DNA from 2 places in the Streptomyces sp. NPDC088124 genome. Region 2 is predicted to be linked to the other one. Evidence: riboswitches for the same ligand, from Rfam matches in the RefSeq annotation. Region 2 holds a riboswitch; the other holds the start of a gene.
The links. A riboswitch is a leader RNA that binds a small molecule or an ion and turns the genes downstream of it on or off. The one in region 2 is predicted to bind glycine.

Region 1: another riboswitch for glycine. It lies ahead of gcvP (aminomethyl-transferring glycine dehydrogenase); the one in region 2 lies ahead of gcvT (glycine cleavage system aminomethyltransferase GcvT).

What each region holds. Positions count from the first base shown of each region.
Region 1 covers NZ_JBFBJB010000075.1:32,831-37,210, forward strand. The annotation lists gene gcvP (aminomethyl-transferring glycine dehydrogenase) at 1-1,793, opposite strand, end outside; glycine riboswitch at 1,978-2,075, opposite strand; gene AB0P17_RS38400 (PRC-barrel domain-containing protein) at 2,189-2,587, shown strand; gene AB0P17_RS38405 (DNA polymerase IV) at 2,482-4,047, opposite strand; gene AB0P17_RS38410 (MerR family transcriptional regulator) at 4,128-4,380, opposite strand, start outside.
Region 2 covers NZ_JBFBJB010000021.1:130,427-134,806, forward strand. The annotation lists gene AB0P17_RS19300 (enhanced serine sensitivity protein SseB C-terminal domain-containing protein) at 1-137, opposite strand, end outside; gene AB0P17_RS19305 (enhanced serine sensitivity protein SseB) at 419-1,153, opposite strand; gene AB0P17_RS19310 (AAA family ATPase) at 1,244-1,963, opposite strand; glycine riboswitch at 2,183-2,280, shown strand; gene gcvT (glycine cleavage system aminomethyltransferase GcvT) at 2,427-3,566, shown strand; gene gcvH (glycine cleavage system protein GcvH) at 3,669-4,046, shown strand; gene glyA (serine hydroxymethyltransferase) at 4,110-4,380, shown strand, end outside.

The DNA.
Region 1 (4,380 bases), on a different contig from region 2:
ACGGTGCGCCCGGTCTCGCCGTTGGCCCGGTGGTACGCCCGTACGGCGAGCAGTCCGGCCAGCTCGCCCTGCGAACCGGCGTTGGGCTGGAGGGAGACCGCGTCGTACCCGGTGACCTCGGCGAGCCGCTCCTCCAGCTCGCGGATCAGCGTCAGATACCCCTGGGCCTGCTCGGCCGGGGCGAAGGGGTGCAGCGCGCCGAACTCGGGCCAGGTGACCGGCTCCATCTCGGTGGTCGCGTTCAGCTTCATGGTGCAGGAGCCGAGCGGGATCATGCCGCGGTCCAGCGCGTAGTCACGGTCGGCGAGCCGGCGCAGGTAGCGCAGCATCGCGGTCTCGGAGCGGTGCTGGTGGAAGACGGGGTGCGTCAGATAGTCGTCGGTGCGCAGCAGTTGGCCGGGGAGTACGTCGTCGGTGGCCGCGTCCAGCGCCTCGATGTCGCCCTGGACGCCGAAGGCGGTCCACACGGCGGCGAGCTGGGCGCGGCCGGTGGTCTCGTCGCAGGCCACGGAGACGTGGTCGGCGTCGCTCTGGTGGAGGTTGACGCCGCCCTCCCGCGCGGCGGCGACGATCTCGGCGGCGCGGCCCGGCACGCGGAGCGTGAGCGTGTCGAAGTACGTGTCGTGCACGGTCTCCACCCCGCCGGCGCGCAGTCCCGCGGCGAGCACCGCCGCGTACCGGTGCGTGCGCCGCGCGATGGCGCGCAGACCGTCGGGGCCGTGGTAGACCGCGTACATCCCGGCCATGACGGCGAGGAGCACCTGTGCGGTGCAGATGTTGCTGGTGGCCTTCTCACGGCGGATGTGCTGCTCGCGGGTCTGGAGCGCGAGCCGGTACGCCTTGTTGCCGTCGGCGTCCACGGAGACCCCGACGAGCCGTCCCGGCAGGCTGCGCGCGAGCTTCTCGCGCACGGCCATGAAGCCGGCGTGCGGTCCGCCGAAGCCCATGGGAACGCCGAAGCGCTGGGTGGTGCCGACCGCGATGTCGGCGCCCAGCTCACCGGGCGGGGTGAGGAGCGTGAGCGCGAGGAGATCGGCGGCGACGGTGACGACCGCGCCGAGGTCGTGCGCCCGCTCGATCACGGTCCTGATGTCCCGTACGGCCCCGGAGGCGCCCGGGTACTGGAGCAGCACCCCGAAGACACCGCGCTCGGCGGCCTCGGCGGGGATGCCCTCGCCGAGGTCGGTGACGACGACCTCGACACCGGTCGGCTCGGCGCGGGTTCGGATCACCTCGATCGTCTGCGGCAGCGTGTCGGCGTCCACGAGGAAGACACCGCCCTTGACCTTGCCGACGCGGCGGGAGAGCGCCATGGCCTCGGCGGCGGCCGTGGACTCGTCCAGCAGGGAGGCGCCGGAGGTGGGCAGCCCCGTCAGCTCGGCCACGACGGTCTGGAAGTTGAGCAGGGCCTCCAGCCGGCCCTGGGAGATCTCGGGCTGGTACGGCGTGTACGCGGTGTACCAGGCCGGGTTCTCCATGACGTTGCGGAGGATCACCGGCGGTGTGAAGGTGCCGTAGTAGCCGAGCCCGATCATCGGCGCGAGCACCTGGTTCCGGTCGGCGAGGGAGCGCAGCTCGGCGAGGACCTCGGCCTCGGTGCGGGCGTCCGGGAGGTCGAGGGCCTCCGCGCTCTTGATCGCGTCGGGCACCGCGGCGGCGGTCAGCTCGTCGAGCGAGCCGTAACCGACCTGCGCGAGCATCTTCGCCTGCGCCCCCGCGTCGGGGCCGATGTGGCGCTGTTCGAAGGGGGTGCCTCGCTCCAGCTGGGCGAGCGGCGTGCGGTGGGCGTTCATGTACGGAGGCCTCCTGGTCTGCCACGACCTGCGGGGGCACCAAGGCGCGGGTGCCCTAAACGGCCTCCCCCTCTGTCATCTCGACCTGAGAGCTTCACCGGCCCGCCGTGCGGCGGTCCGGCTTTCACCGTCGGTGAGAGCGGATGCCGTACGGTACGGCGCCCGCCCTGCTTTCCAGAGTGACCTCGTCCGCGCGGTACGGGGGCCTGAGAGATTCCGGGGAGGATTTGCTCCTTCGGCGCCTCCGGTGGGCTCACCGGAGGACTCTCCCGCACGGGGTCAGCAGCCGCTTGCCAGCCTACCAGCGGGGTCTTCCGGACAACTTTCGAGTGGCCGTCCCACCGGTTCTGCACTTTCGTAGTGTTCAGGAGCAGTTGCGACCCGCTGGAGGGACCGTGGAGACCCATATCGATCCGCGCAGCCTGATAGGACGCAAGGCCTACGACCGTGAGGGCCGTAAGTTCGGCACGGTCGACGAGGTCTATCTCGACGACGCCACGGGGACGCCCGAATGGGCCGCCGTGCGCACCGGACTCTTCAGCCGTGACGCCTTCGTCCCCCTCGCCCCCAGCACCCTGGCCGAGGAGGGGCTGCGGGTCCCTTTCGAACGCGCGTTGATCAAGGACGCCCCCGATTTCGGTGTCGGTCGCCATCTCTCCCCCGACCAGGAGCTTCAGCTCTACCACCACTACGGTCTCGCCCTGCCGTCCCCGGAACCCCCGGAGGGGCCCGCGGGCCTCTCCGGCCGTGACAACGAGCGTGACTTCGGGCGGCTGGCGGGCCACGACGACTGACCCGGCGACCGACCGGTCCCGGGTACGAGGGGCAGCGGCTCGGAGAGTTCCAGAGCGGGATCGTCGGCCCAGAACGTCCGCACCCACCCCGGTGCGGATCCGGGCTCCTCGAACCGTACGGTGACCCTCCGCAGCCCGCTGCCCTGCACCCAGCCCGGCCCGAACTCAGCGTGGCGCACATCGTGTCCGGCCGGGAACCGCCGCTCCCCGGCCGGGCCGGACGTCCCGGCCGGCGACGGCGGCCCGTCCCCCGTGTCCGCCGCCCCCTGCGCCGGGGAGTTTCCCTGCCCCGCCCCGCCGCCGGCCACGGCGTCGCCCTGCCCCTCCTCCGGCCCGCCGGGGGCCGCAGCGGCCGCCCCGGGCTCCTCCTCCGCCGCGCGCTCCCGGGCCGCGGCCTGCGCGAAGAGGTCCTCCTGCGTGAAGTCGGCGAGCCCGGTCACCCCCACCCCGAGCAGCCGTACGCCCCCTGTGGTGTCCACGGACTCCAGGAGGCGCCCGGCCGCCTCCCGTACCACTCCCGGGTCGTCCGTGGGGCCTCTGAGCGTCTCCGAGCGGGTCAGGGTGGAGAAGTCGTACCTGCGCACCTTGAGGACGACCGTGCGCCCGGAGTGCCCGGACGCCCGGAGCCGGCGCACGCACCGCTCGGCGAGCCGGTCCACCTCCGTACGCACCCGCACCCGGTCGTGGAGATCGGTGTCGAAGGTGTCCTCGACCGAGACGGACTTGGCCTCCCGCTCGGACACCACGGGCCGGTCGTCGTGGCCGAGCGCCATCCGGTGCAGCGAGGTGCCGTGCGCTCTGCCCAGCAGCCGTACCAGCTCGTCCTCGCCCGCCTCGGCGAGATCGGCGACCGTCGTCATGCCGGCCCGCCGCAGATGCTCGCCCGTCGCGGGCCCCACACCGGGCAGGGTCCGTACGGACATGGGCCCCAGCAGCTCACGCTCCGTGCCGGGCTCTATCAGGACCAGCCCGTCCGGCTTGGCCTGCTCGGAGCCGATCTTCGCGAGCATCTTGGACCCGGCGAGCCCCACCGAGCCGCTGAGCCCGGTCCGCGCCCTGATGTCCCGGCGCAGCCGCTCCCCCGCGGCCAGCGCCGAGGCCGTGTCATGGGCCGAGCCGCCCGCCTCCAGGTCCACGAACGCCTCGTCCAGGCTGAGCGGCTCCACCAGCGGCGAGAGCCTGCCCAGCAGCTCCATCACCTGCTCGCTGACCGCGCGGTAGAGCGTGAAGCGCGGCACGAGATACGCCGCGTTCGGCGCGAGGCGCCGTGCCTGGGCCATCGGCATCGCGGAGTGCACCCCGAACCGCCGCGCTTCGTACGAGGCCGTCGAGACCACACCACGCGGCCCCAAACCCCCGACGACCACCGGTTTTCCACGCAGACTGGGCTTCGCCGCCTGCTCTGCGGCGGCGAAGAAGGCATCCATGTCCAGATGCAGCACGGTCGGCGCGGTTCTCACACCACCGATGCTGCCTCACGCCACTGACAATCGGCCCGGGACGCTGCCGCCCTGCCCCCCGTTCCGCGGGACGGGGCCGCTCAGACGGCCCGGTCGCGGCGCCTGCGCGCCAGTTCGTCGGCGGGGTTGTTCCCGATCAGCGTCTCGCCGGTGTCGATCCGCTCCCCGTGGAGCTGGGAGAGCGCGGCCTCGACGTCCCGCCACACCACGCCGACCGCGATCCCGAAGATGCCCTGGCCCCCCTGGAGCAGGCTCACCACCTCGTCGGGCGAGGAGCACTCGTACACCGTCGCACCATCGCTCATCAGCGTCATGCGGTCCAGATCCCGGAAG
Region 2 (4,380 bases):
CCGTGCCAGAGCAGCATCCAGACGCTGTCGTCGGCGAGGGCCTGGAGGAGCGCCTCGTACGCGTCGTACCGTCCCGGCGTCACCTGGCGCAGCATGTGCTCGACCTGCCCGGCCGCCGCGGTGCCTGACGCGCTCACTCTGGGTCCCGCCCCTCTTAGATCCACCATTCGTCCCGCTCCCCCGGCGCCACCCGGGTGCCCCGTGACCCGCGGAGCGCGCCCGCCGCGCGGGCGGTACGCCGGTCCAGCCATCAAACCAGCTTAGGCGGCTGGCCTGACACCGACTTGACGGCGGGTGCGCGTGCCGCGTAGGCGGGGCGGTGCGGGGCGCCTGGTTCCGGCCGCGTGCGCCGTGGCCGGAGCGGAGACGTGCCCGCGACTACGGCTCATACCCGCCCCGGCCGGTCGTACCCTTCCGGTCACGCGCGCTCGTAGAAGGGCCGGACCTTCGCCAGCAGCCACTCGCCGACCGGGTCCTGCGTCAGGTCCAGCAGCAGGAGGTTGACCGGCCAGGCCACCGGAACCCGGCCCAGGGCGCGGCCGAGCGCGTCCATCGGCGCGTTGCGGTCGGCGGCCTCCCAGGAGGAGAGCTGGACGCCGATGAAGAGCACCGGCGGCTCGCCCTCGACGCTGGCGAGCGCGCGCCGGGCGGTGGCCACGGTGCCCACCGCGCCGAACTCGGCCGCGGCGGCGGAGAGGAAGTCGACCGGGTCCTCCTGCCAGTCCGGCTCGAAGAGCCTGACCCGGCCCCCGCTGGCCGGCCCGTCGAGCGGGGTACGTCCCGCCCGGCACAGCTCGGCGACGGCGAGCGGCGGCAGCGGCGCACCGACCGCACCACCGGGGTTGACCGCGATGCCGAGCTGCGGCGGCAGCCCGCGGGCGAAGTCACGGGCCGGCGCGACGGTGAACGCCATGTGCTCGCCGACGCACTGGAGGAACTGCTGGTGCGAGCTGAACACCGGGACGTACGGTGCGCCGTCGATCTCGACCGTCGGCAGATCGAGCGAGGGACTGTCGGGGCCGCCCCCGTTGGGCAGCGGTACCCAGATCTCGCTGCGGCCGAGCACCTCGACCAGCCGCCCGCCCGCCGCGTCGTTGCCGAGCGAGGCGGTGAGCACCTCTTCCAGCTCGTTCCCCGGCCATGCAGTGTTCACCACGTGTTACCCCTCCACCCAGTACGCCCGGCGCCCGGTCCGCCCGGGACCTGCCGCGGCACCCAGCACCCTAATAGAGCGTGGCGCGGGTCACTCCGTTCCCGGCGCGGAGCCCAGGACCGGTCCGTCTAAGAACGCGATCCGCTCCAGACCGCCCGCCGCGTCCCGGTCGAGCAGCACCACCGAGGCGCACCCCTCCGGGAGCCGGCCCGCCGCCACCGCCGCGAGCAGCCGGCGGACCGCGCCGCGGTGGCGCGCGAAGGCGTACCCCGAGACGCCCCGGCCGCGCTCCCGCTGGCCCGCGCGGGCGGTCTCCGGCGGCACGTCCAGCACGAGCAGATGCAGCCGGCGCCCGCGTCTGACGGCCTCCCGGGCGAGCCAGCGCCGTACCCATGTCTGCGTACCGCAGTCGTGCACGACGGGGCTCGCGCCCGAGCGCAGCACACGCCGCAGCCCCGCGTAGTGCGCCGTCCGTACCAGGGGGCGGTAGACGGCGTAGGGCAGTACGGACGGCATCCGCCGCGCCCAGCGGTCCCGCGCGTCCTGGGAGTCGATGCCGCCGCCCCCGGCGGCCCGCCGGATCAGCGTGGACTTGCCGCTGCCGGGCAGCCCGGAGACGACCACCAGGTCCCCGGCGCCGAAGACCAGCCCCTCGGGCCCCCGGCCCGGCCCCAGCCCCCGCAGGTCGCGCACGGCGGGCCCGGCGGGCGGGGGCACCACCCCCACGGGTCCCTCACCGAGCGCGCCCGCCCCCTGCTGTACGGGCACGCCCGCGGTCGTGGCACACGCGCCGGACCCCTGCGAGATCATCGCCGTCCCCCTGTCAGCTCAGTCCGTGCCGGCCCGGTCGGTCCGGTCGGCCCGGCCGGTGGCCGCCCCGTCCGGCCTGCCCATGTCTCTTGCCCATGAAGTGTAAAGACTTGGTAATGTCCCGCAAGCCTCTCACCTGTACCGGAGATGTGCCGACCGGCCGCGCCGTGTCGCCGCGCCCCGTGCGATGATGTGCCCGCCAACTCCATACCGGCCGTTTGAATCCGCGCGGGAGAGTCCCGGTCGCCCTGTGCGCCGGGCGCCGAAGGAGCAAGATCCTCCCTTGAATCTCTCAGGCCCCGTACCGCGCGGACGAGGCAGATCTGAAAAGCGGGCCGTGTCGTCACGGCCCCACCCAAGGTGCAAGTCATGACCTCAGTACGCGGGGTCGTGATGAACCTCTCAGGTTCCGATGACAGATGGGGAGGATCGTCCTCGTAGTCATGCCCTGGGAGCCACACCGATGAGCCATGTCCCCCCGAGCAGCACCCCCCGCCGTACCGCCCTCGACGCCACGCACCGCGCGCTGGGCGCGACCATGACCGACTTCGCGGGCTGGGACATGCCGCTGCGCTACGGCAGTGAGCGCGACGAGCACACCGCGGTCCGTACCCGCGCCGGGCTCTTCGACCTCTCCCACATGGGCGAGATCACCGTCACGGGGCCGGACGCAGGGCGTCTCCTCGACCACGCGCTCGTCGGCAACATCGGCGCCGTGGCCGTGGGCCGCGCCCGGTACACGATGATCTGCCAGGAGGACGGCGGGATTCTGGACGACCTGATCGTCTACCGCCTCGGCGAGGACACGTACATGGTCGTCGCCAACGCCTCCAACGCCGGGACGGTCCTGGACGCGCTCACCGCCCGCGCCGCCGGGTTCGACGCCGCCGTACGGGACGACCGGGACGCGTACGCCCTGCTGGCCGTCCAGGGCCCGGAGTCGCCCGGCATCCTGAAGACGCTGACCGACGCCGACCTGGACGGGCTCAAGTACTACGCGGGCCTGCCCGGCACCGTCGCCGGGGTCCCCGCCCTGATCGCGCGGACCGGCTACACCGGCGAGGACGGCTTCGAGCTCTTCGTCGAGCCGCGCCACGCCGAGCGGCTGTGGCAGGCGCTCACCGAGGCCGGCGCGGGCGTGGGCCTGGTGCCCTGCGGGCTCTCCTGCCGCGACACCCTCCGGCTGGAGGCGGGCATGCCGCTCTACGGGAACGAGCTGTCCACCGCCCTGACCCCGTTCGACGCGGGCCTCGGCCGCGTCGTGAAGTTCGACAAGACCTCGAACGGCGGCGCCTTCGTCGGCCGCGAGGCGCTGGCGGCGGCCGCCGAGCGCGCCGCGGCCGCCCCGCCGCGCAAGCTGGTCGGCCTGATCGCCGAGGGCCGCCGCGTCCCGCGCGCCGGGTACCCGGTGGTCGCCGACGGCGCCGTCGTGGGCGAGGTCACCTCGGGCGCCCCGTCGCCGACCCTGGGCCGGCCCATCGCGATGGCGTACGTGGACGCCGCGCACGCCGCGCCCGGTACGGCCGGGGTCGGCGTGGACATCCGCGGCTCCCACGAGCCGTACGAGGTCGTGGCGCTGCCGTTCTACAAGCGCCAGAAGTGATCAGGCGCCGGAAGTGATACGGACGCCCTCCGCGCCCGTCCCGTCTCGGTCCGCAAGACAGCGGTTCCGCACCACACCCTCGCGTACAGGAGAATTCAGGTCATGAGCAACCCCCAGCAGCTTCGCTACAGCAAGGAGCACGAGTGGCTGACGGCCGCCGAGGACGGCGTGTCGACGGTCGGTATCACGGAGTACGCGGCCAACGCCCTCGGCGATGTCGTGTACGCCCAGCTTCCCGAGGTCGGTGACACGGTGACCGCGGGCGAGACCTGCGGAGAGCTGGAGTCCACCAAGTCCGTCAGCGATCTGTACGCCCCGGTGACCGGCGAGGTCACCGAGACGAACCAGGACGTCGTCGACGACCCCTCACTGGTGAACTCCGCGCCCTTCGAGGGCGGCTGGCTGTTCAAGGTACGCGTCACGGAGGAGCCGGAGGACCTGCTCACCGCCGAGGAATACACGACGTTCTCCGGCAACTGACCTCGGGCTGACGTGACGCAGCTCACCCGGACGACCCCGCACCAAGACACCCCAGGGACCGTGATGTCTTCGAAGTCGCTTCTGAACGCCTCACTCCACGAGCTGGACCCCGACGTCGCCGCCGCTGTCGACGCCGAACTCCACCGCCAGCAGTCCACCCTCGAAATGATCGCCTCGGAGAACTTCGCGCCGGTCGCGGTCATGGAGGCCCAGGGCTCCGTCCTGACCAACAAGTACGCCGAGGGCTACCCCGGCCGCCGCTACTACGGCGGCTGCGAGCACGTCGACGTGGTCGAGCAGATCGCCATCGACCGGGTGAAGGCGCTCTTCGGCG